3 regions of the Photobacterium sp. GB-50 genome follow, and region 1 is predicted to be linked to each of the others. Evidence: riboswitches for the same ligand, from Rfam matches in the RefSeq annotation. Region 1 holds a riboswitch; each other region holds the start of a gene.
What was found. Region 1 has a riboswitch for lysine ahead of lysC (lysine-sensitive aspartokinase 3). Riboswitches for the same ligand answer to the same signal wherever they lie in the genome.
Positions count from the first base shown of each region.

Region 1 (8,552 bases):
GTTGCCAAAGAAATGGAGCGACAAGGATTTGATATCCCTTTGCTTATCGGTGGTGCAACAACTTCTAAAGCCCACACGGCGGTTAAGATTGAGCAAAACTACAATCAGCCAGTAGTGTATGTATCTAATGCATCACGCGCAGTAGGTGTTTGTTCTGCGTTATTGTCTGATGAACAAAAGCCAGCGTTTGTTGAGCGTTTAAACCAAGAGTACGATGTGGTACGTGAACAACATGCGCGTAAGAAACCACGTACCGCACCTATTTCGTTAGAAGAAGCACGTGCTAATGCGGTTAATATTGATTGGCAAAATTATACGCCGCCAGTACCGAAAAAAGCCGGTGTTCACACCTTCACTGATTTCCCTGTAGCTGAAATTCGTAAGTATATCGATTGGACGCCATTTTTCATGACGTGGTCATTAAGTGGTAAATACCCAACGATTCTTCGTCATGAAGTTGTGGGTGAAGAAGCGACTAAGTTGTTTAATGATGCTAATAAAATCTTAGATGAGATCGAGAAAACAGGCATGATTAAAGCTAACGGTGTGTGTGGTTTATTCCCTGCCAATAATGTCGGTGATGATATTGAAGTGTACACAGACGATAGCCGAACTGATGTTTTAACTGTGCTGCATGGTTTACGTCAGCAAACCAAAAAGCCGAAAGGTCCTAACTATTGTTTATCTGACTATATTGCGCCTAAAGAGAGCGGCAAGGCTGATTGGATTGGCGCTTTTGCGGTAACAGGTGGGATTGGTGAATATGACATTGCTGAGCAATTTAAAGCAAAAGGTGATGATTACAATGCCATTATGGTACAGGCTGTTGCGGATCGATTAGCGGAAGCCTTTGCTGAATGTATGCATGAAATGGTACGTAAAGATATTTGGGGCTATGCAGCTGATGAAAATCTGAATAATGACGATTTGATCCGAGAAAAGTATCAAGGTATTCGTCCTGCACCTGGTTACGCCGCATGTCCTGAGCATACCGAAAAAGGTGCTATTTGGCAGTTACTTGATGCTGAGAAAAATACTGGCATGGTACTAACGGAAAGTTACGCAATGTGGCCTGGTGCTGCCGTTTCGGGATGGTATTTCTCACATCCTGATTCTCGTTACTTTGCGGTTGCTCAGATCCAGCAAGATCAGTTAGAAAGTTATGCCGATCGAAAAGGTTGGGATTTGATCGAAGCTGAGAAATGGTTAGGCCCAAATCTTTAATGCTTAATCGATAGTGAATAAAAAAGGCGCTCAATGCGCCTTTTTGTTTATCGGAACTTTATTTGGGTTAGTTAGAAAGAGCTTATTCCAACAAAGATGCGTGCAGTGTGCGAACCACGTCTTTAGCTTCATCTTCATTAATTAAGAAACATAAATTATGTGGGCTAGCACCGTAGCAAATCATACGAAGGTTATGATCTTCTAGCGCGCCAAAGATATCTTTGGCTGAGCCTTTCGTATCACTCATTTGGTTACCGATAAGTGCAACCAGTGATAGCCCTTGCTCGACGTCAACCACACATAATTGGCTTAATTCTTCAACGACTTGAAGCGGAAGCGTTGGCGCACCGCCACCAGTATCGGTTTGATCTAAGGTAAGTGAAACGCTGACCTCTGAGGTTGTGATGAGATCAACTGAGATTTTATGTTCAGCCAAGATACGAAAGACTTCTGCTAAAAAGCCATATGCATGGAACATATTTAAGCTAGTAAGTGTCACCATGGTTTGGTTGGCACGTAATGCGAGTGCTCTAAATAGTGGCGCTTCTTCAACGGATTGTCTGATCCAAGTACCGCCTTGCTCTGGTGCTTTTGATGAACCTACAAATACTGGGATCTGTTGACGAACAGCAGGTACTAGGGTTGATGGGTGTAAAATTTTAGCACCAAAGTTTGCCATTTCAGAAGCTTCACTAAAACTGATCTCTTTGATCGGTTTCGCGGCTGATGTAATACGTGGGTCGGTAGTGTATAAACCCGGTACGTCAGTCCAAATCTCTAATGTGCTAGCATTTACGGCTTCTGCGATTAAAGCGGCACTATAGTCACTCCCCCCACGACCAAGTGTTGTCGTAACACCTTGGCTGTTTGATCCAATAAAGCCCTGTGATACCACGATATTATTGTCTAATAGTGGTAATAATTGCTCAGTCGCTAATTGCTTAATGGTTTCTGGCTGTGGGATCGCTTTACCAAATTGATCATCAGTACGCATGATGGAACGAATATCTACACGTACAGCTGGGGCGTTTAGCTCGACTAATATTTGACTAAAAAGATGGGTTGAAAGCAGCTCGCCATGGCTAACAATTTGATCGGTCAATTGTGCAGAGGTTGTTGATGCCGCATGTTCAGCTAAGGTTGCGATGTTATCAAGTAGGCCGTAAATAGCGTCTTGAATATTTTCTGGGTGCTGAAGTTGATCAAGAACATCTTGGTGGGTTTGGGTCAGTGTCTGAATGCGTTGTTGGCGGGTCGTTGAATCGCTCACGCCATTGGCAAGTTCTACCAGAATATTCGTGACACCAGAGCAGGCGCTGATTAACACAATTTTAGTGTCTGGATTAGCAATAACAATGGCAGCACTTCGGCTCATTGCGGTGTAATCAGCAACACTGGTACCGCCAAATTTTGCGACAGTGAGTGAATCTGAATGTGTTGCAGCCTTGTCCATAATTAATTTCTCCCTAAATAGTAAACACATCACAAGGTAGGCTATTTTTTCGGGAGTATTCCCGACATCCTGTCAGGAGAGCATAAGAGGTGAATAGTCACTCACCCAGAAGCTCCCCACCAATGTCAATCATTGACCTTGGTGACAGCTAGAAGGATTCAACCTTCATAGCCGATATAACTCATCCCCTAATCAGTTATACCTCGGCGTTACTCTCCCTCTCATAATGGCGATTGGATGGGGTCCTGTCATTATGATACCTAGGTAACGCTCCTCTTCCGTTTAAAGTCGTACTGTTTGAATAATAAGTGCTTGAATAAAATATCATCTTATTGAATAAGATTCATCACCCTGTTGTCAAATGGAATATGACAATTTATTTACATATGATATTTCGTCAATGTGTGTCATGGGATCGGTATAGGTCGCTTGCACCAATGAAGGGGCTCTAATACTCTAAAATAGATAGCAACGCGTTCCACATAAAAATATCGACAGGGACAATGACTTTACGGAGCAAAAGAATGACAATTACCAGCTTTATCCCACCGCATCGAACCCTCATGGGGCCGGGACCATCAGATATTTATCCGCAAGTATTACAAGCGCTTAGTCGTCCTACGGTAGGGCACCTTGATCCATTATTTATCGGCATGATGGATGAATTAAAACAATTGTTGCAATATGCCTTTCAAACCCAAAATGCCTTTACCATCGCTGTTTCAGCGCCAGGTAGTGCAGGAATGGAAGCCTGCTTTGTTAATCTCGTTGAAGCTGGGGATAAAGTACTAGTTTGCCGTAATGGCGTTTTCGGGGAACGGATGCGGGAAAATGTCGAGCGTTGTGGTGGTGTTGCTATCGTTGTGGATAACGAATGGGGGGCGGCGGTTGATCCTGATTTAGTGGAGCAAGCGTTACAAAACGATCCTGAAATTAAAATTGTTGCTTTTGTACATGCCGAAACCTCAACCGGCGCATTGAGTGATGCGAAAACACTTGCAAAAATTGCCCGTAAACATGATTGCTTAACGATTGTTGATGCGGTGACATCACTTGGTGGTGTTCCTTTGCTGGTGGACGAGTGGCAATTAGATGCGGTTTATTCAGGTAGCCAAAAGTGTTTGTCCTGTACGCCGGGGTTATCGCCATTAACGTTTTCTCAAAAGGCGATTGATAAGATCCAGCAACGTAAAACCAAAGTACAAAGTTGGTTTTTAGATCAAAGTTTGGTGCTAGGTTATTGGAGTGGTGAAGGTAAGCGTAGCTATCACCACACTGCACCTGTAAACAGTTTATATGCGTTGCATGAAGCCTTGGTATTATTGCAAAACGAAGGGTTAGAAAATGCATGGCAGCGCCATCGAAATGTCCATGAAGAGCTTAAAGTTGGGCTTGAAAAGCTTGGTATCAAATTTGTGGTAGAAGAAACCTCACGTTTACCCCAACTCAATGCGGTTTATATCCCTGAAGGCGTTGATGATGCTGAGGTACGTAATGAGTTGCTGCAACGTTACAACTTGGAAATCGGAGCAGGTTTAGGTGCGTTGGCAGGTAAAGCGTGGCGTATCGGTTTGATGGGCTATGGTGCGAGAAGTGAAAATGTTGCGCTGTGCTTAAAAGCGCTAGAAACCACATTGAAGTAATTTATTGATGAGTAAATAAAAATGGCTACCAATTGGGTAGCCATTTTTTATGGTTATTTAGCAGCAGACGTTGCCTTTGCTTCGCTGTTTTGCTGCTCAAAATTTAAAGATGGGAATAAGAACAGCGCTTCATCTCTGATTTGTGATGCTTGCTCTTTATTGCCGAGGGCATCGTAAGCAAGGATCAGGTTTTGATACAGCGCTGGTCGCGGCCACGTTTTCGCTTTCTCGGTTGCCCATTGAATATAGTCTTCAATTAGTGCTGGCTTATTACTGCTAATTCCGAGTTGCAGTTGGGTCAGTTGTAAATCCCAATCAAAACGGTTTTTCCACGACCATGGATTATTCACCTTAAGTAAGTATTCAATATTTACTGGTCGAGTGGTTTCAAATTTAGTTAACTGCCAACCTGAATACAGGGTCGTTATCATAAAGCTAGAGATAAAAATTGGTACAATAAGTGCGAAAACTTTCAGCCCTAGTACGTAGCTTAATGATTGGCGATGATATTTGGTGGTGAGGTTATCTACCCAAAATATCAGTATGATAAAGATCAGCCAATGGACTAATGAATGGTAGAAAGGATACTCAAGTTGGGTATGCAGAACGATAGGGAAAAACAATCCTATTAAGGCTAACTGGGTACCATTAGGCGCTTTTCTTATTTTTACCATTACCGCAAATGCAGCAAGCAATAAGCCGATAAGTGGGACTATACCGCCTTCGTCTGCCCAGAAAAGTAACTCGTTATGTGGGTGATCTAAGCTAGGAACACCTGCATGTTGTGCTGGATCTTCATTGTGCCATAACGCGGTTTGCGTGATGTAAGCGGCTTCAAATTTACCATACCCATAACCTGTAAGTGGTTTAGTAGTAAACATGTCATAGGCTTGTGGATATATAACTCCTCGACCATCACCAGCAACAGTTACGCTGTTGTTTTTAGGTGACCAATTCTCTGTAGATGAAATATTCCATGCCAAACAAAGCCCTAATGTAACCATTAACAACCATAAACGTTGTGCTTGTTTTGCGGCAAAGCGACGTAAATATGGCAGCATTAGTATTACGCCGATAATTGCGCCTAGCCAACCTGTACGAGAGTTCAACACCACTAACATTGGAATCGTTAGCATAGGTGTGATCAGCAAAGTGATATGAAGCCAGGACCATTTACCGCGATATAACGGGATACGTGCTAATAAGTAAGTACTAATCACGAGTCCAGTTGCAAGAAAGCTTGCCATCACATTCGGTTGCTGGAAAATACCATAAGGGCGGTTAGCGATAGTGTCATAGCCAATAGGGTTTTTTGCCGGGATCCAAAGGTATTGATACCACGCAAATATGGCTTCAATGAGTACCCCAATTAAAATAAACCATAACAAACGTTGGCGTTGCTGGTGGGTAAAGACGAATTGCTGCAAGCTGACAAAAAACAGAAATCCAGCCCATAAGGTAAACAAGCGATTAAACGCCGCTCCAGCATCAGCATTGGAATAAAAAATGGGGAGAGTCAGCAGTACACAACAAGCAAACAATAATAGTGTCAGGCGTGAATAACGCCAGATTTGTTGGCGACAAATTTCAAGTAAGCCGAAGGAGATAGCAAAACTAAAAGGGATCCAAACTGCAGCATTAAACGAGAGTTCAAGCCCTGAACCACCTGGATTGTGTTGGAAGTAGTGCATCGCAACAATGAAAATAACACCGATTGTTGCAAGGAAATAGCGTACCAATGGTTTAGAAATCCGTTTCTGTTCTAATCTGGTACCTTCGAGTTGTAACACTGTCATGGTTGTTCCTGAGTATGAATAAGCAAACAGGCTGAGTAAAATCAGCCTGTTATCATATGTTAGCGTGTTTTCATATTCTAACCTAGTAGCGGTTTAAGGAACCTTGCTGTATGTGAGCCTTTTACTTTAGCTACATCTTCAGGTGTTCCTGTTGCAATGATCTCGCCACCACCACTACCGCCTTCTGGACCAAGATCGATGATCCAATCTGCGGTTTTTATTACGTCTAAGTTATGTTCGATCACCACAATGGTATTACCTTTATCACGCAATTTATGCAGCACTGTTAATAGCTGCTGAATATCGTGGAAGTGTAGTCCGGTTGTTGGCTCATCCAGAATATAAAGTGTCTTTCCGGTATCGCGTTTCGATAACTCTTTTGCGAGTTTTACACGTTGTGCTTCACCGCCTGATAAGGTTGTCGCCGCTTGACCTAAACGAATATACGATAAACCAACATCCATTAAGGTTTGTAACTTTCTTGCAATAGCGGGAACCGGATCAAAGAATTCTCGTGCATCTTCAACCGTAAGCTCTAACACTTCATCAATGGTTTTACCTTTGTAGCGGATCTCTAAGGTTTCACGGTTATAACGTTTTCCTTTACAGGCATCACAAGGGACATAAACATCGGGAAGAAAATGCATTTCAACTTTAATAACACCATCACCTTGGCAGGCTTCACAGCGACCACCACGAACGTTAAAACTAAAACGCCCTGGTTTATAACCACGGGAACGGGCTTCTTGAGTGCCTGAAAAAAGCTCACGAATAGGGGTGAAAATACCGGTATAAGTGGCAGGATTTGAACGCGGAGTACGACCAATCGGGCTTTGGTTAATGTCGATAACCTTATCGAAATGTTCTAGATCTTGGATCTCACGATACGGCGCAGGTGTGCCAGTTGTTGCACCATTTAATTTGTGATGAGCAATTTCAAAGAAGGTATCGTTAATAAGTGTTGATTTTCCTGAGCCAGAAACACCGGTAATACAGGTAAATAAACCAACAGGGATTTCAACATTGACATCTTTTAGGTTGTTACCGGTAGCGCCCAGTAGTTTGACGGTTTTTTCGGGATCAAACGGTGTTCGCTCTGCAGGAATTTCAATTGCTTTTTTACCGCTGAGGTATTGTCCTGTTAATGATTCTTTTGATTTTAAGATATCTTTAACGCCACCTTGCGCAATGATATTACCACCGTGAACACCCGCACCAGGGCCAATATCAATCACATAATCTGCAGCACGAATGGCATCTTCATCGTGCTCAACCACAATCACGGTATTCCCTAAATCACGAAGATGAATTAAGGTTTTGAGTAGTCGTTCGTTATCACGCTGGTGGAGACCAATGGAAGGCTCATCTAAAACGTACATCACGCCCACAAGCCCTGCACCAATTTGGCTGGCAAGACGAATACGTTGTGCTTCACCGCCAGATAAAGTATCTGCACTACGAGATAGGCTCAGGTAGTTTAAGCCAACATTGATTAAGAAACTTAAACGCTCGTTGATTTCTTTTAAGATCTTTTCTGCAATTTGCGCCCGTTGCCCTGTTAAAGCTAGCTCATCGAAGAATTGGTGTGCGCCGCTAATGCTCATTTCACAGATTTGTGGCAAGTTGGTTTCACCAATAAACACGTGGCGTGCTTCTTGGCGTAGGCGCGAACCATGACAGCTTGAACAAGGCTTAGTCGAAACAAACTTTGCGAGCTCTTCTCTTACTGAGTTAGATTCGGTTTCACGGTAACGACGTTCCATATTATTGAGGATCCCCTCAAATGGATGGCGTCTTACGGTAATATCACCACGATCGTTGATGTATTTAAACTCGATCTCTGTATTGCCAGAACCGTTTAAAATGACTTCTTTGATTTTCTTCGATAGCGAATCAAAGGGTGCTTCAACGTCAAACTTATAATGCTCAGAAAGTGATTTAAGCATTTGGAAATAGTAAAAATTACGTTTATCCCAGCCGCGTATAGCGCCGCCAGATAAACTTAATTCGCCATTTTGAATCACCCGTTCGGGATCGAAGTACTGCTGAACACCAAGCCCATCACAAGTACCACAGGCACCGGCTGGATTGTTAAACGAGAACAGGCGTGGTTCAAGCTCTTGCATACTATAACCACAGTGTGGACAGGCAAAATTGGCAGAAAATACCTGCTCTTCACCTTCTTCACCGGACATCGGTGCTATCACTACATTACCGCCTGATAGCTCTAAAGCGGTTTCAAAAGATTCGGCTAAGCGGATCTGTAGATCGTCACGAACTTTGAAGCGATCAACGACCACTTCAATGGTATGTTTTTTATGTAGTTCTAATGTTGGTGGATCGGAAAGATCGCAAACTTCACCATCAATACGGGCGCGGATATAACCTTGTGCAGCTAAGTTCGCCAGCGTTTTTACGTGCTCACCTTTACGCTCT
Region 1 is NZ_PYNX01000005.1:231,252-239,803, reverse strand. It holds gene metH (methionine synthase) at 1-1,224, shown strand, start outside; gene lysC (lysine-sensitive aspartokinase 3) at 1,307-2,677, opposite strand; lysine riboswitch at 2,779-2,963, opposite strand; gene C9J41_RS09910 (alanine--glyoxylate aminotransferase family protein) at 3,202-4,320, shown strand; gene C9J41_RS09905 (PglL family O-oligosaccharyltransferase) at 4,374-6,116, opposite strand; gene uvrA (excinuclease ABC subunit UvrA) at 6,194-8,552, opposite strand, start outside.

Region 2 (8,552 bases), on a different contig from region 1:
ATACTCAGTATAATTATAAAATCGTTAAGTACTTTATGATCGCGAGTGTTAGTTGGGCGTTCATAGCTATGTTAATTGGTGTTATTTTAGCTGCGCAACTTTATTGGCCTGCCCTTAACCTCGATTCTGAATACTTTCAATTTGGTCGTCTCCGTCCATTGCATACTAATGGCGTCATTTTTGGCTTTGTCGTCAATCTTTTAATGGGAACGTCCTTTTATATTGTTCAACGCACCTGTAAAACACCGCTATATAACAACACTGCTGCTTGGTCTGTCTTTTGGGGTTGGCAATTTATCCTTCTTCTTGCCCTTATTACCCTGCCATTAGGTTTTACTACCTCAAAAGAGTACGCCGAACTTGAATGGCCAATTGATGTCTTAATTGCTGTTATCTGGGTGATGTACGCCATCGTGTTTTTTATGACTGTCGCCAAACGTACCGTTCATCATATCTTTGTTGCTAACTGGTTTTACGGCGCGTTTATTATTGTTATTGCGATGATTTTTATTGCTAACAATCTCGAATTGCCTGTCACGATGTGGAAATCTTACTCTATTTACTCAGGGGCTGAAGATGCTATCGTGCAATGGTGGTGGGGACATAATGCGGTTGGTTTCTTATTAACCGCTGGCATCATTGGTATGAACTACTATTTCATTCCCAAAATTGCCGAGCGCCCTATTTACTCTTATCGCTTATCTGTTATTCACTTTTGGGGCTTAGTCGGCTTTTATACTTGGGCTGGTACGCACCATCTTATTTATTCTTCTGTGCCAGATTGGTTACAAAATCTCGGCATTGTGATGTCGTTAATTTTATGGCTTCCCTCATGGGGTGGCGCGTTTAATAGCATCATGACCTTGCTCAATAATAAGCAGAAACTTAAGCACGATTACATTATGTGGTTTTTCTTCTCTGCCATTGTTTACTACGCTCTAGCGACTTTTGAAGGGCCATTATTAGCCATTCGTTGGTTTAATATGATTGCGCATAATACCGATTGGATCATCGGTCATGTGCATTCAGGAGCCCTAGGTTGGGTTGGCATGTCTGCCATTGCCGTATTTTATTACTTTATTCCTCGTTTATATGGTCACGAGCAATTGTGGTCAAATCGTTTAGTTAAATGGCATTTCTGGTTTGCACATATTGGGATTGTACTTTATGCCGTTGCACTGTGGATAGCTGGGATCGGACAGGGCTACATGTGGCTAAAAGAAGATCCTAATGGCTCTCTTAGCTATAGTTTTGTCGAAGCGATGAACTTCAGTGCACCGTGGATGTTAGTTCGCTTTATCGGTGGTGCGTTGTTTGTGTTAGGTATAATTTTAATGATTTATAACCTATACAGAACGCTAAAACAGCCAAAACCTAGATCAGTTAAGCATCAAAATGCAGCAACAGAAAAGGTAGATACTCATGATTAATAAAGATTTTACCTCATCTGTAGTGATCCTTATTGTTGCAACAACTTTGGTTGCTGCCTTTTCATTCTTAGTATGGGTACTTCCTGCTTTTTTTTACCAAGATAAGTTAATTGCTGAATCAAGCGCGAAACCATTAACCGCATTAGAAGTTGCTGGGCGTGATATTTATATCAGTGAAGGTTGCCATACTTGTCATACCATGATGGTACGTCCATTAAATGCAGAAATTAAACGTTATGGACGATATAGCCGAGAAAGTGACGATATTTATGAACATCCCAATTTATGGGGTTCAAAACGTACTGGACCTGATCTCACTAATTTAGGTCGAAAATATTCTGATCAATGGCACATCATTCACCTAAGAAACCCTCGTGATGTTGTACCAACTTCGATTATGCCCTCTTATCCTTGGCTCTTTGAACAAGTACTTGATGGTGAAGATATTGATGCAAAACTAATTGCATTACGTACGCTTGGTGTTCCTTACACTGATAAGGAAATTAAACAGGCACGATTAGAAGTAAAAGGTAAAACCAAGGCACAGGCATTAATCGCCTATCTACAAAGTCTGGGACAAGATCAAGGAGTACGACCATGAGTACTTTTTGGAGTGGTTGGGTCATTATCCTAACCCTTATTTTTCTCGCAATTATGATCGTCGTTGTTGCGTACTACTGGAAGAAAAACAGTGCAGCCAACGCTAATCGAACCGTCGATAGCTTTGATGGTATCGATGAAAACGATGCCGCCGTACCAAACCTTTTACTTCTTTCTTATCTTCTCGCTTTCATTATCGCTGCCGTTTTTTTGGTGCTCTATCCTGGCATGGGAAACTGGCAAGGACTCATGAAGTGGCAATCAAGTAGTGAAGCGGCTTCAACCTCTACTACTTCATTAGCCAAACAAATTAGCCAAGTACCTAATAGTGATACATCATTTCAAGCATTAAGTACCTCGCCTGAAATTGTGGTCGCTGGGCGTGCTTTATTTCAAACCCATTGTGCGGCTTGTCATTTAAATCAAGCACAAGGTCAGCTTCATTTCCCTAATTTAAGTGATACCGTTTGGCTTTATGGTGGTAGTGATGAGGCGATCCATCATTCGATTGTTAAAGGTCGTAACGGAGTCATGGCTGGTTGGAAAGATATTCTGACTGAAGAAGAAATTGAGAATGTTTCATATTATGTCGCTTCACTTGAAAAAAATCGCATTATCTCAGAGCCAGCGGTCAAGCTTGAACTCGGTAAAACCGTATTTGATGCTAACTGTACGGCTTGTCATGGCAGTAATGCAAAAGGTAATACTGCGATTGGTGCGCCAAATCTAACCGATAATATCTGGCTTCACGATGGCAGCGTTGAAGGTATTATTTCAACGGTAAAATATGGCTTGAACAATCTCATGCCTGCTTTTGAAGAGCAACTCAGCGATAGCGAAATTCAAGCATTAGGGGCTTATATTCGCCACCAAGGAAATAGACAAAACGAGAAACTCGCAGCACTTGATCCGGATATGGTTAGTAAAGGGCAATACCTTGCTTATGCAGGAGATTGTATTGCTTGTCACACTGGTGAAGGTGGCGAACCATTTGGTGGCGGTTTAGGATTTTTAACGCCATTTGGCACGCTTTATTCTACCAATATTTCAGCACATCCAACCTATGGTATTGGGGATTACACCTATGATGAATTTTATGATGCGCTACATAAAGGTAAAGGCAAACATGGCTACCTATATCCAGCGATGCCCTACTCGTCTTATCAATATGTGACAGATGAAGACACCCAAGCACTTTGGGCTTACATGCAATCGCTTAATTTTGTGAATACTCGTAATGAAGAAAACAAGATGATGTTCCCAAGTAATATCCGGTTAGGACTACTTGGTTGGAATATTGCCTTTCTTAATACCGACCCTTTGCAATACCCAGCAGATGCCACCGAACAATGGAAACGGGGTAAATATTTAACCATGGGGTTAGGCCATTGTTCGGAATGTCATACTCCACGTAACGTTGCACAAGCCTTGATAGAAAAAGAGCTATTCCAAGGTAATTTGATTGATGGCTGGAAAGCCCCAAATATTACCGCAACAGAGCTATATCAAGATCGTTGGGATGTAAAAACACTAACCGACTTTTTAAAAACGGGTCATTCAGATAAAGGAACCGCATTTGGTGGTATGGCGGAAGTGGTACAAAACAGTACCCGTTTCTTGACAGAACAAGACGTCGCAGCCATTGCGGAATACTTGATCACTGGCGATAAATATAACGAGTTAGATAGCTCGGTTCCTCAGCTTAACCCACCAGGCTTTGGTGACTTGGTGCCAGCCAATGTTGATATTCAAACCGTTGAGCTAAAACCGTTAAGTAGCAACGATCCTGAAAACGAAGCCAAACTATATGGTGTGTATGTGCAAACCTGTGGTGCATGCCATGGTAAAGACGGTAAAGGTAGGAAAGGGATCGCCCCTACGCTGCTTAACAACGGGATAATTATGCACAGTGATCCTTACGATACGATTGCCGTTACCATTCGTGGTTTATCGCCAAACTTCATGGAACAAGACAGTAACTTTATGCCTATGAGTAGCTTTAACTCGGTGCTCAGTGATGCCAACCTTGCGAAATTAATTAGCTTTGTCCGCGATAAGTTAGGTGATAGAACTGTACCTGTTACACCACAAGAAGTAGCAGAGGTAAGAAAAGATTTAATTAAAGGTGGCTATGCTGGGAATATACACTCCATGACAACACCAGAACAAAATCAGCCCAATAGCATAACAGAATGAGCGATTATCTAAATGGAATATATCGCTACTAATTGGTTAACATGCCATCAACAGTAACAATATTTACAATTAATATGCATTTTCTGTCTGCTTTTTATTGCCTAAGCAAAATTAATAGGTATCATCAAATTTCAATCCTTTGAGTAGAGGCGCGCTGCCTAAAAGTATCCGGATGGAGGGTGACACCTTTGAAGTCTGGGGAAAGGAGTCGGCGCCGAAGTGTTTGTTGTGTCGTCAACAATCGCTGGGTCTGCATTAAATAAGTGCAGAACTGCCATAGTTATTTTGTCTATGGAGCGCTACCCTAAGGGATACGAAGAAGTATTTTTTCTCCTGAAATCTGTTTCTCTATCCTTTCGGTAGATCTCCACCTAATATAGGTGTTTAAGAGATCCATGAATCTAGTTCAATATTCTGACTCCCTGCTATCAGTTGTACCACCCTTACTGGCGGTTGTTTTAGCAATCACTACACGACGTGTATTGTTATCACTTGGCCTTGGTATTGTTGCAGGCGCAATCCTTCTTAATGATTACAGCCCTTTAGCGGCGCTTCAATATATCGTAAATAAAGTTGTAGGCCTTGTTTGGGCAGACGGTGCTGTAAATAGCGGTAACGTTAATATGATCATCTTTATGCTTTTGCTCGGTGGTTTGATCAGCTTAATGACAGCAACAGGTGCCACTAAAGCATTTGCTGAATGGGGTGTTCGTCGCTGTAAAGATCGCCGTAGCGCAAATATGCTAACGGGTTTAATGGTTTTTGCTTTCTTTATTGATGACTTTTTCCATAGCTTATCTGTGGGGCCTATTTGTCGCCCAGTAACAGATCGCTTCAATATCTCACGTGCAAAGCTTGCTTATTTACTTGATTCAACGGCTGCACCTGTTTGTGTTATCACGCCAATTTCTTCTTGGGGTGCTTACATTATTGCTATTCTTAGCGGTATTTTAGTAACAAACCATATTACCGATATCAGTGCTATTTCATTGTTTGTTCAAATGATCCCAATGAACTTATACGCCGTGTTTACGCTATTAATGGTTATCGTTGTTATTTTCTTCCAACTTAACATTGGTCCAATGCGTCAACACGAAGCATGGGCAGAAGAAGGTAAGCTTTGGGATGAATCTAAAGGCCACCCTAAAGGCTTAGAAATTACCACTGAGTCTGAAGGCCAAGGTACTATGATTGATATGGTATTGCCTATTCTGACACTGACAGTCTCAAGCGTTATCTTTATGATCATCAGTGGTGCTGAAGTATTAAGCGCAAAAGGCGAGGCTTTTAGCTTAATTGCTTCTTTAGAGCATACCGATCTAGGTGCTTCATTGGTTAATGCATCTTTATGTAGCCTCGCTGTTTCTATTCTTCTAGCTTTACGTTTAAAGCTGCCACGTAAGACTTGGTTAACTGCGGCACCTCAAGGTGTACAAGCGATGATCCCTGCAATCATTATTCTACTTTTTGCATGGACGATCGGTACTGTTGTGAGTGATATGTCTACAGGCCAATACCTAGCCTCTTTAACAAAAGGGGGGTTCCCAACGGAATTACTACCAGCGTTAGTCTTCATCCTTTCATGTGCAATGTCATTTGCGACAGGTACAAGCTGGGGCACGTTCGGTATTATGTTGCCACTTGCTGGTGATATGGCGGTAGCAAGTGATGCTCACCTATTAATGCCGATGTTATCTGCAGTACTTGCAGGTTCGGTATTTGGTGATCACAGCTCACCTATTTCAAGCACAAGTATCTTGTCTGCAACAGGTGCAGGTAGTCACCATATGGATCACGTTATGACTCAGCTTCCTTATGCTATTACTGTCGCTTTTGGCGCACTATTAGGTTATTTGGCAATGGGTATCTTATCTTCAACAATTGCGGGTATTGCAGTAAGCTCTGTTTGGTTCCTTGCATGTTGTACGATTCACCTACGTCGTCATAAGAAACAACTGCAAGCGGTAACAGCATAAATAAATACATTAATATTAGATCATAAAATCTAATAATCCCCGTTCGTTTTAATACGCATTTGCTTTATGCTAAGTATTAGACAACGGGGATTTTTTTGTATAAAAGCTAGGAAATAGAATGGAATACTTACATACCATGGTACGAGTGAGCAACTTAGATGCTTCACTAGATTTTTACTGTAACAAGCTTGGTTTGGTAGAAATTCGACGAAAAGAAAGCGAACGTGGACGTTTTACTCTCGTATTTTTAGCTGCACCTAATCAGGCAGAAACGGCAAAAGAAACACAATCGCCTTTATTAGAACTAACTTATAACTGGGATCCAGAATCGTACACTGGTGGCCGTAATTTTGGTCACCTCGCTTTTGCCGTCGATAATATTTACGATTTATGTGCTCATTTACAAAATAATGGTGTTGTCATTAATCGCCCACCCCGTGATGGACATATGGCATTTGTTCGTTCACCTGATGGTATTTCGATTGAACTGCTACAAAAAGGTGACGCACTAGAACCCGCTGAACCTTGGGCTTCGATGCAAAACCAAGGTGAATGGTAAGAAATAGCTTTTTGTTTGTCGGTATTATTTTATTCAATAATACCGACAGTTATAGAGCCTTTAAAGCACAATAATGCCAAGTTGACTTAGTAATTGCTCTTGTTGCCAGTCGCAAATTTTTACACCGTTCAAATTCACACGTCGAATATCAACTCCCTCTAAATCCACATGACAAAGATCTGCGTCTTCTACAACGCATTGACCCCACTGTTCAGAGGAAAACTCACCGCGACTTAAGTCAGATCCTTTAAACGATGTTGCCAACAAATTAGCCCCATTCCATCGGTTTTCAAACAGTTCGCACTGCTCTAATTTTATGTCTTCGAAATTGCTATAACGTAAATTGCAGCCAGTGATAAATGCCGAGCAAAAGAAAGTGTTATGGGTAATATAATTTGCAAAAGAAGCATATTGAAAATCAACGCCTTGGAGATTAGATTGTCGCATTTCTATGCCAAAACACTGCGCATTACGAAAACTAGCCATTGACAAATTACACTGCTTAAAACTCGCATCTTTGAGCTTTGAATAGGAAAAATCACAGCCTTTGTCATCCCCCACATCAATAAAATTACAGTTGATAAAACTCGCTTCAACTAAATTTGCACGTGAGAAATCACAACGATAAAACTGACAATTTTCAAAAATAGCTTCGGACAATTCTTGTTTAGAAAAGCTTTCATCTTGATAGCACTGACCTACAACATGCATACATTATCTCTTCTATTACTCTGCGACTGATCAAAAAAAAGCGCAATTACTGATTGCTCAATAATAGCGCTTTCTCAATCTATTAGAACTTATTATTTAATTACTTATGAACATCACAATTCGAAGCTACTGATGATACTTGTTTTACATCTTTAACATCATAAGTATTCTGTAGGCTATGGAAAACAGTCGCATTGTAGTAATCACCATTTTCAATACTAAATGTAATTGAGTAGTTCATACCTGCAACCACTTGCTGTGTTACATGATAGATTTTACCGAGCTGATGCTCACCAGGGATTGCTTTAACGGCGTCTTTTGCTGCTTGTTCCACTTCAGGTGTTATGTCACCTTGTGCCCAACCACCAACGATTGCGTGAGAAAAATTACAACTTTCTTGCATATTCGCCTCATTCGAAGTTACGTCTTTTGCAGAATTACATGCAACTAATGTAACTGAGCTTAAAGCAATGAGTAAAACTTTCTTATTCATCATCAAATCCTAATTCACATTTTCTGCATATATATCAACAGAAAACATGATTAAGTGCAAATATACTTTATTCGAACGGTGATTTATTGCTATAAGTAATGATATAAAGCAATTATATTTGCATTTTTATATGACATACTTGCGATAAGATTGCTGATTAATATCTTCAATCTCGACTGTGACGCAAATATCATTCTGAAACATTGCTGCCACTTGGTGCAAGATGACTTCCGATAGATTATCTTTTTGCTTTGGATCTCTACCTGGAAGTACCCTTACGGTAATATGAACGAAAGGCTTTTCGGTTGTCCCTGTACGATATAACTCATAAGGTATGGCACGGGTTTTTATATCTTCTTCATCAAAAAGCCCTGAACTAAACGTCGCGTAATGCGTTGTTGCCATTAATTCATTTAAATTAATCTCTGTTTCAAGATCTTTGGCATATTCAATAATGCAATGCGGCACAGCTTATCTCCTGTATATGAATAGCTTATTTAATGACACTAGCATATATAAATAAGAGAACTCTTAGTTTGATCAGCTTTTTGATAATAAATACATTTAATATCTGAGTTCTTTTGCTT
Region 2 is NZ_PYNX01000002.1:512,900-521,451, reverse strand. It holds gene ccoN (cytochrome-c oxidase, cbb3-type subunit I) at 1-1,430, shown strand, start outside; gene ccoO (cytochrome-c oxidase, cbb3-type subunit II) at 1,423-2,031, shown strand; gene ccoP (cytochrome-c oxidase, cbb3-type subunit III) at 2,028-4,226, shown strand; lysine riboswitch at 4,363-4,536, shown strand; gene C9J41_RS04975 (Na+/H+ antiporter NhaC family protein) at 4,622-6,202, shown strand; gene C9J41_RS04970 (VOC family protein) at 6,321-6,761, shown strand; gene C9J41_RS04965 (Qnr family pentapeptide repeat protein) at 6,822-7,472, opposite strand; gene C9J41_RS04960 (cystatin domain-containing protein) at 7,573-7,968, opposite strand; gene C9J41_RS04955 (5-carboxymethyl-2-hydroxymuconate Delta-isomerase) at 8,092-8,433, opposite strand.
Region 2: another riboswitch for lysine. It lies ahead of C9J41_RS04975 (Na+/H+ antiporter NhaC family protein); the one in region 1 lies ahead of lysC (lysine-sensitive aspartokinase 3).

Region 3 (8,552 bases), on a different contig from region 1:
GAGCAGTTATCGTTAATTGATCCATTAGAAGTGGAAGACATGGAGCCATTGTGGGCACTGTTACGTGATCAATCGGTGATGAAAGTGCTTCACGCCTGTGGTGAAGATCTAGAAGTATTTCAGCATCATGCCGGTTGTTTACCAACACCAATGTTTGATACTCAGTTAATGGCAGCTTTCCTTGGACAAGGTATTTCAACGGGCTTTGGTGCATTAGTGAAAGAATACGTTGGTGTTGAGCTTGATAAAGGCGAAGCGCGTACCAATTGGCTTGCACGTCCATTAACGGCAAAACAACTCGATTATGCCGCTGCCGATGTTTATTACTTAAAACCGTTGTTTGAAAGTTTATTAGCTAAGGTTGAAGAACGGGGCTATATGGAAGCATTACAGCAAGAATGCCTATCTGTAATACACCGCCGTATTAAGCCCGTTGATCCAGAAAAAGCGTATCTTGATATTAAAAACGCATGGCAGTTAAACCCACAGCAACTTGCTGTTTTGCAAAAAGTTGCAGCTTGGCGAGTACGTGAAGCGCAGAAACGGGATATCGCATTAAACTTCATTGTCAAAGAATTACATTTATGGAAATTAGCGCGTTTTAATATTAAATCACGAGCTGAGCTTGAGAAAGCAGATTTTGAGCCAATGGAGATCCAACGTCACGGTAACCGTTTATTGAAAATGGTGCATGATTGCGATCGTATTGCAGCGCAAGATTATCCCGCGAAAATAGAGCGTTTGGTTGATTTCCCACATTATAAGCAGATGGTAAAATCCATCAAAGACGTAGTAACAGATGTTGAAAAAGAGACCGGTTTAGCGCCTGAGTTCTTAGCTTCTAAAAAGCAGATCCACCAAGTATTATCTTGGGCATGGAAGTATCAGCGTCAAGATGAAAAACGTCCTGAAATGTTGAAAAACTGGCGTCGTGATTTATTTGAGCAACGTGTATTAAAGTTATTAGACGAAAAAGCCTAATTGATTACTACGTCCTAAAAGAAAAAACCCGCCATCTGCGGGTTTTTCTGTATTAACGTTCTTCGTCAGGTAACGTCACGTTAAGTTCGAGTACGGATAAATCTTCCTCTTTATGATCAAGGTTCACAGACACTTGATTTGGGTCGATTTGAACGTACTTACTGATCACATCTAAAATATCTTGTTTTAGCTGGGGTAGGTAGGCTGGAGCCGGTTGTCCAGCACTACGACGTTCAGCGACAATAATCTGTAACCTTTCCTTTGCTACATTCGCTGTTTTCGTCTTTTTCGGGCGGAAAAACTCGAGCAGTGCCATATAAAGTTAGCCTCCAAATAAGCGTTTTAGGAAGCCTTTCTTCTCTTCCTCTAAGAATTTAAATGGGCGTTCCTCACCCAATAAGCGTGCTACTGTATCTTCATAAGCAATGCCAGCATCAGATTCTTTATCGAAAATAACGGGCTCACCCTTGTTAGATGCGTTTAGCACAGCTTGGCTTTCAGGAATAACACCTAAAAGAGGGATGTGTAAAATTTCTTCAACATCTTGAACGCTTAGCATTTCACCTTGCGTTACACGTGTCGGGTTATAGCGTGTTAGTAGTAAGTGTTGTTTAACTGCGTCTTTACCATCTTCTGCTCGGCGAGACTTAGAATCTAGAATACCTAAAATACGATCAGAGTCGCGAACAGAAGAGACTTCAGGATTCGTTGTTACAATCGCTTCATCAGCAAAGTAAAGTGCCATTAAAGCACCAGTTTCAATACCTGCTGGAGAATCACAGATAATGAAATCAAAATTCATTTTATCCAAGTCATTTAAAACACGCTCAACACCTTCACGAGAGAGTGCGTCTTTATCACGAGTCTGAGATGCAGGTAAAACAAAAAGGTTATCAACACGCTTATCTTTAATTAATGCTTGGTTCAGATTTGCTTCGCCGTTGATAACGTTTACAAAGTCATAAACGACACGTCGCTCACAACCCATAATGAGATCAAGGTTACGTAGACCAATATCAAAATCGATAACCGCCGTTTTTTTACCGCATAATGCTAGACCAGATGCAATGGCTGCGCTTGAGGTTGTTTTACCAACGCCGCCTTTACCTGAAGTAACAACGATAATTCGTGCCATTTACTAAATTCCTTATTAAAACTTTTATAAAGCAAGGTGCTCGATGCTAAGCGTATTATCAGTAATTGAAATTACAACACCCTTGCCCCAGAACTCATCCTGAATGTTATCACTTAGCCAGTAGTTTCCTGCAACTGAAATTAGTTCAGATTGCAAGTTCTGACAGAAAATTGTCGCTTCTAGGTCTCCGTTGGCTCCAGCTAATGCTCGACCACGTAACGTACCGTAAATATGAATGCAACCATCAGCAATAATTTCAGCGCCCGCACTCACATGGTTGAGAATGACAAGGTCACGATTTTTAGCATAAATCTGTTGACCAGAACGAACAGGAGTGCGAATGATAAGTGCGGACTCTCGGCCTTGAACTGGCTGAGAAGATGGCTCAGCCTCAGTAGATTCTACTGTTGTTTTTTCTTTCACCGTGCGTGCGGCATTCATAATAGCAAATCCAGCAGATTTTGCTTGATTTTGTAACGCTTGTTCTTTACAACCGCTGATACCTACAGGGATCATGCCCGCGTCGACAATTGCTCGTTTTAATTGCTCAAAATTAATATCTTTGCCTGCATTAGAGATATCGATAACAACGGGAGCTGATGCAAAGAAATTAGGTGCGAGTTCAATTTTTTCTTTTAGGTGATCGGTCGCTTTTTTGATATCACCATCAATTAAATGAAGCGCAGAGAGCGTAAATGAGCTCCCTTTAAGTTCAGTCGTCTTGGTCATGGTATTTATTATGGTTAATGTTTAAATTAACCATTCTTGTTGATTATCACAAAGGTACTAGCATGGTATATTCCCGAGCAGTTAGGGGCAAGTTATCCTTGCTTTGACATGGGAAATTCAGACAAAAGTCTCATCCTGTAGGGGGAAAAATAAACCAACGGGGAATGATACGTTAAAATAGCTGTCTGAAAGAATAAGCTTTAACAAATAGGTGAATTGAAATGTTGTGTGCAATCTATAAAAGCTTAAAAAAAGATAACACATATTTATATGTAAATAAGAAAGATGATTTCTCCGATGTGCCTGAAGTATTAATGAATACATTTGGTAAACCGCAATTTGTTATGGTGATAAAGTTAGAAGGGAGAAAGTTAGCCTTGGCCGATGTTGAAAAAGTAAAAGAAGCATTAAAGACCGTTGGTTTCTATCTTCAAGTTCCACCGCCAGTAACAAATTTATTGGATCAATATAAAGCCGAGAAAGCCGGCAGAGCTAATTAAGGTTATTATGCATAAGCGTTTTATATCGGCCGTTGTGGCCTTAGGACTAGGGATTTCCTCAACAGCTTTTGCTGCTGATGAAGGGTTTAACGCATATATAAATAAATTAAAAGCAGAAGCGCGTAGTAATGGTATTTCTGAGCCTATTCTCGATTCAGCTTTTAAAGGCATTACATTTACTCATCGTGCAGTAAAGGCAGATAAAAACCAACCTGAGAAAAAGTTAACATTAGATCAATATATTCCACGCGCTGTACCTGACTGGAAAGTAAAACAAGCACGTCGTTTATATCAAGAGAATAAAACAACATTAGATCGGATAGGTAAAGAATACGGCGTACAGCCACGTTTTATTGTTGCGTTGTGGGGAGTTGAAAGTAACTTTGGTAAATTACAAGGTAATTACCATGTTGTTGAAGCATTAACCACGTTGGCTTATGAAGGTCGTCGTGAAGCTTTATTTCGTAAACAAGTGATGGCGGCATTACAAATCCTTCAAGAAGGACATATTACGATTGATGAGATGAAAGGATCATGGGCAGGGGCGATGGGTCAATGCCAATTTATGCCAACATCTTATTTAACCTTTGCGGTTGATGGTAATAATGATGGTAAAGCTGATATTTGGAATACTAAAGCGGATGTTTTTGCATCTGCAGCGAATTACCTAAAAAAATCAGGTTGGAATGATAAATATACTTGGGGACGTCAAGTTAAGATCCCATCATCATTATCGGCCGATTTAAAAGGTACGGGTGTAGAAAAAACCAAAACACTAGCACAATGGCAAACACTCGGTGTTCGTACTATGAGTGGTGGGAATTTACCCAAAGAAGACATTGATGCATGGTTAATTCAACCTGATGACGAACATGGGCGTGCTTACCTTGTTTATGGTAATTACCAAACATTAATGAAATGGAATCGTTCTCATTATTTTGCTTTAGCTGTCAGCCATCTTGCTGATCGTATCTAATAGCTATAACCAATAATAAAAGGTTATCTGTATTGAAAGTCAGGCACTACTGCCTGGCTTTTTATTTTGATATGTGTTTTCTATATTTAAAAGCGAATAAATATTTGCCTAGACATATCTTTAAGCAATTCGAAAACAGCGTTGTTTAGATTGATGTCTATAATTCTTGGTTCATGACAGTATAAAAAAAGCCCAACTAAGTTGAGCTTTCTAAATATATGGTAGGAAATGAAATTAGATTTCAAATTCTTCTAAAGATTTACCATTTTCAAGTGCTTGCTTAAGCGCGCTTGGTGTACGGCCTTGGCCTGTCCACGTTTTTTCTTCACCGTTTTCATCGATGAATTTATATTTAGCTGGACGTGCAGCACGTTTTGCTTTTGGTGCTTTTGAAAGGCTTGCTAACAATTCTTCAGGGTCGATACCATCAGCTAATAGCATTTCACGGTATTGAGCTAGTTTTTCATTACGCTCATTTTCTTTTGCTTGTTCTTCTTCTTCAGCTTCAGCACGTTCTTGAACAACGGTAGTTAATTTCTCTAAAGCTTCTTCTAGTTGCTCTAAAGTATATTCACGAGAAAGTGCACGAAGACTACGAAGGTTTAAAAGTGCTTTCATTGCATCAGACATTTTTATATTTCCTGTTATTTTTAACTAACTGTAAATAATAATAGCAGTGTCGAATCATTTATTACAATAGTAATGCTTTTATTCATTATGTCAAAACACTTTAAACATTCTTTATTGTTAATTGTTAATAATAGCGATATTCGTATTTTTATAAAAATACGAATATCGGATTTATGCTTAATAGATGTTTAAATGGTTACAAAATGAAACATATCTGCTCGTAGGTTCATAATATTTAATGGGTGAAGCTATACTTAGATAAGATTATATTTATAAAGCAATGTTATTTGTTCTGTTGTTAAATGTTTCATGTGATGTTGTTGCAAATAATGAAACATTACGTAGAATAATCGCAACCTTGATGTAAGGTAGAGGCGCGTTATCTAATAGTAATTAACAAGAGGGTGAAACCAATGACGGTTAATGAAAGGAGCTAATGCCGAAGTAAGAGTGACGTCAAATCCTTTTTCTGGGGTTGTATTGAATAAGTGCAACACTGCCATAGTATATAATCATATTCACTATGGAGCGCTACTGTGAAAAGAGAAGAGCCAAGACGTTCTTCAAATATGGTTAACCGCCATGTTATCCAGTAGATCTCCAACCTAATTCGGTTGTCTTTGAGATCATGAATTTAGTAGATTACTCCCATTCATTAGTATCCATTATTCCTCCTATTGTTGCGTTAGGGTTAGCGATACTTTCTCGGCGTGTGTTAGTTTCTCTTGGTGCGGGTATCGTATTAGGAGCACTTTACTTAAATGACTTTTCATTTAACCATTCAGCTTCTTATTTAGGAGGCACTATACAAAACTTATTCATATCTGATGGTGGTATTAATACCTGGAATATGAGTATTGTTTTATTCCTCATTATATTAGGCATGACGACAGCATTGTTAACATTGTCTGGTGGTACTCGTGCATTCGCTGCATGGGCACAAACAAAAATTAAAACAAAAAGGGGCGCGAAACTGCTTGCTGCTTTTTTAGGTGTGTTTATTTTTGTTGATGATTACTTTAATAGTTTAGCGGTGGGTTCTATCGCTCGTCCCGTAACGGATCGCTATTACGTATCGCGTTCTAAATTGGCTTATATATTAGATTCAACAGCCGCTCCAATGTGCGTTCTAATGCCGGTATCGAGTTGGGGTGCGTATATAATTACGTTAATTGGCGGTATTTTAGTTACGCATGGAGTAACAGAATATACACCTTTAAGTGCCTTTTTAACGCTAGCGCCAATGAACTTCTATGCTATTTTTGCTTTAGCTATGGTTTTTGTTGTGTCTTGGTTCCAATGGGATATTGGACCAATGAAAAAACATGAGATGGCAGCAATGCATGGCCGTGGTTTTGATGAAGGCGGTGATGTTGATGAACAAGCAAAAGATTTAACTGACGAATTAGAAATTGTTGAAAGTACGAAAGGTAAAGTTGGCGATTTAATTTGGCCGATTGTTATTTTAATATTTGCCACGTTCTTTTTTATGGTTTTTACAGGCTATCAAGCATTAGCAGCAGATGGTAAATCTTTTGCTCTGCTAGGTGCGTTTGAAAATACTGATGTCGGTAAGTCACTTTGTCTTGGTGGTTTATTTGGCTTAGTTGCTGCGATTATTCCAGTCATTCGCCAGCGTATTGCATTTAATGAAGTTATTCGCACATTATGGATTGGTGCTAAATCCATGTTTGGTGCGATTTTAATTTTATTATTCGCGTGGAGTATTGGTAGCGTTATTGGTGATATGAAAACGGGTCAATATTTATCAACCCTTGTACAAGGGAATATTAACCCTATGTTATTACCGATGATCTTATTTTTATTATCAGGCGTGATGGCATTTTCTACAGGTACGTCGTGGGGCACGTTTGGCATTATGTTACCTATAGCTGGTGATTTAGCTGGGGCAACCGATATTACCTTGATGTTACCAATGCTAGCGGGAGTATTAGCAGGCTCTGTATTTGGTGATCACTGTTCACCGATTTCAGATACTACAATATTGTCTTCAACGGGGGCACGTTGCCATCATATTGATCATGTCGCAACGCAACTTCCTTACGCAGTTTCTGTCGCCTTTGTTTCTACTATTGGCTTCCTTGTGCTAGGTATGACTGACTCATTACCCGTAGCCTTCATCGCGGCTATAATTACTTTTATTATGGTTTGTGTGTTGTTTGCTTGGTTATCACGACGTACTTATGTCCCAACAGTAAAAAGCTGATTTTATCTCTGTTCTTTTAAGCCCATACACTTTTCATGAAAAAGAGTATGGGCTTTTTTGTAACTAATGTGTACTTGTTAAGTCTATCACTTTTCATTGTGAGTGAATTTCTGTAGCATCGGCGCAGTTTTTTTAAACCAATCGTATTACTAGGGAATCCTCATGGCCCAAATGTATTTCTATTACTCTGCAATGAATGCAGGGAAATCGACCACATTATTGCAATCCTCGTTTAATTATCGCGAAAGAGGAATGACCCCCGTTATTTTTACTGCTGCGATTGATGATCGCTTTGGTGTGGGTAAAGTCAGCTCTCGTATTGGTTTAGAAGAAGAGGCTGAGTTATTTAATGCAGAAGATGATTTATTCGAACGATTAAAAGCGTTATCAGATAAAGGTAAAATTGATTGCGTATTAATTGATGAATGCCAGTTCTTATCTAAAGCGCAGGTGTATCAATTAACGGAAGTGGTCGATAAACTCGATATTCCGGTTTTATGTTACGGCTTACGTACAGACTTCTTAGGTGAACTTTTTGAAGGGAGTCGTTACTTATTATCGTGGGCGGATAAGTTAGTTGAATTAAAAACAATTTGTCACTGTGGTCGCAAAGCAAACATGGTGATCCGTCAAGATGAAACCGGTCGTGCTATTGCTGATGGTGAACAAGTTGAAATTGGTGGCAACGCACGTTACGTATCAGTATGTCGATTACATTATAAAGAGGCATTAGGTCGTTAATTATTTAATGATAATAGGGATAGTCCTTTTTATCTTATCCAGTAATACGTAATTATTGCGAAACAAAAAGCCAGCTTATTTGGCTGGCTTTTTCATCGTAACTGACGATTGAATTATTTCTTATTATGACGCTCTTGCAGTTTATTCGTCACATCTGACAGTGATAAACCTTGATCTTGAAGTAGTACAAGCAGGTGATAGATCAAATCCGCTGATTCACATACTAATTCCGCTTTGTCACCCGACGTTGCCGCAAGCGCGACTTCAACACCTTCTTCGCCCACTTTTTGCGATATACGCTTGGTGCCACGGGCGTAGAGGCTAGCTGTGTAGGAAGACTCAGGATCTGCACCTTTACGACTCGCCAAGAGCTGCTCAAGTTGATGAAGGAAAACCAGTGACGGTGGCTGAGCATCACTTTCATCAGAATCAAAACAGGTGGTCGTGTTTAAGTGGCACGTTGGACCAATTGGATCGACGTGTACTAATAAGGTGTCTTGGTCACAATCAAGCTGAATACTTTTAAGTTGCAGTACATTGCCTGATGTTTCACCTTTCGTCCACAGGCGCTCTTTGGTGCGAGACCAGAAAGTGACTTGTTTAGTATCAAGTGTCTTTTGAAGCGCATCTTCG
Region 3 is NZ_PYNX01000001.1:318,863-327,414, reverse strand. It holds gene rnd (ribonuclease D) at 1-981, shown strand, start outside; gene minE (cell division topological specificity factor MinE) at 1,034-1,297, opposite strand; gene minD (septum site-determining protein MinD) at 1,304-2,116, opposite strand; gene minC (septum site-determining protein MinC) at 2,141-2,845, opposite strand; gene C9J41_RS01365 (YcgL domain-containing protein) at 3,067-3,345, shown strand; gene C9J41_RS01360 (lytic transglycosylase domain-containing protein) at 3,353-4,321, shown strand; gene C9J41_RS01355 (H-NS family nucleoid-associated regulatory protein) at 4,556-4,951, opposite strand; lysine riboswitch at 5,313-5,493, shown strand; gene C9J41_RS01350 (Na+/H+ antiporter NhaC family protein) at 5,580-7,178, shown strand; gene C9J41_RS01345 (thymidine kinase) at 7,341-7,919, shown strand; gene hisIE (bifunctional phosphoribosyl-AMP cyclohydrolase/phosphoribosyl-ATP diphosphatase HisIE) at 8,033-8,552, opposite strand, start outside.
Region 3: another riboswitch for lysine. It lies ahead of C9J41_RS01350 (Na+/H+ antiporter NhaC family protein); the one in region 1 lies ahead of lysC (lysine-sensitive aspartokinase 3).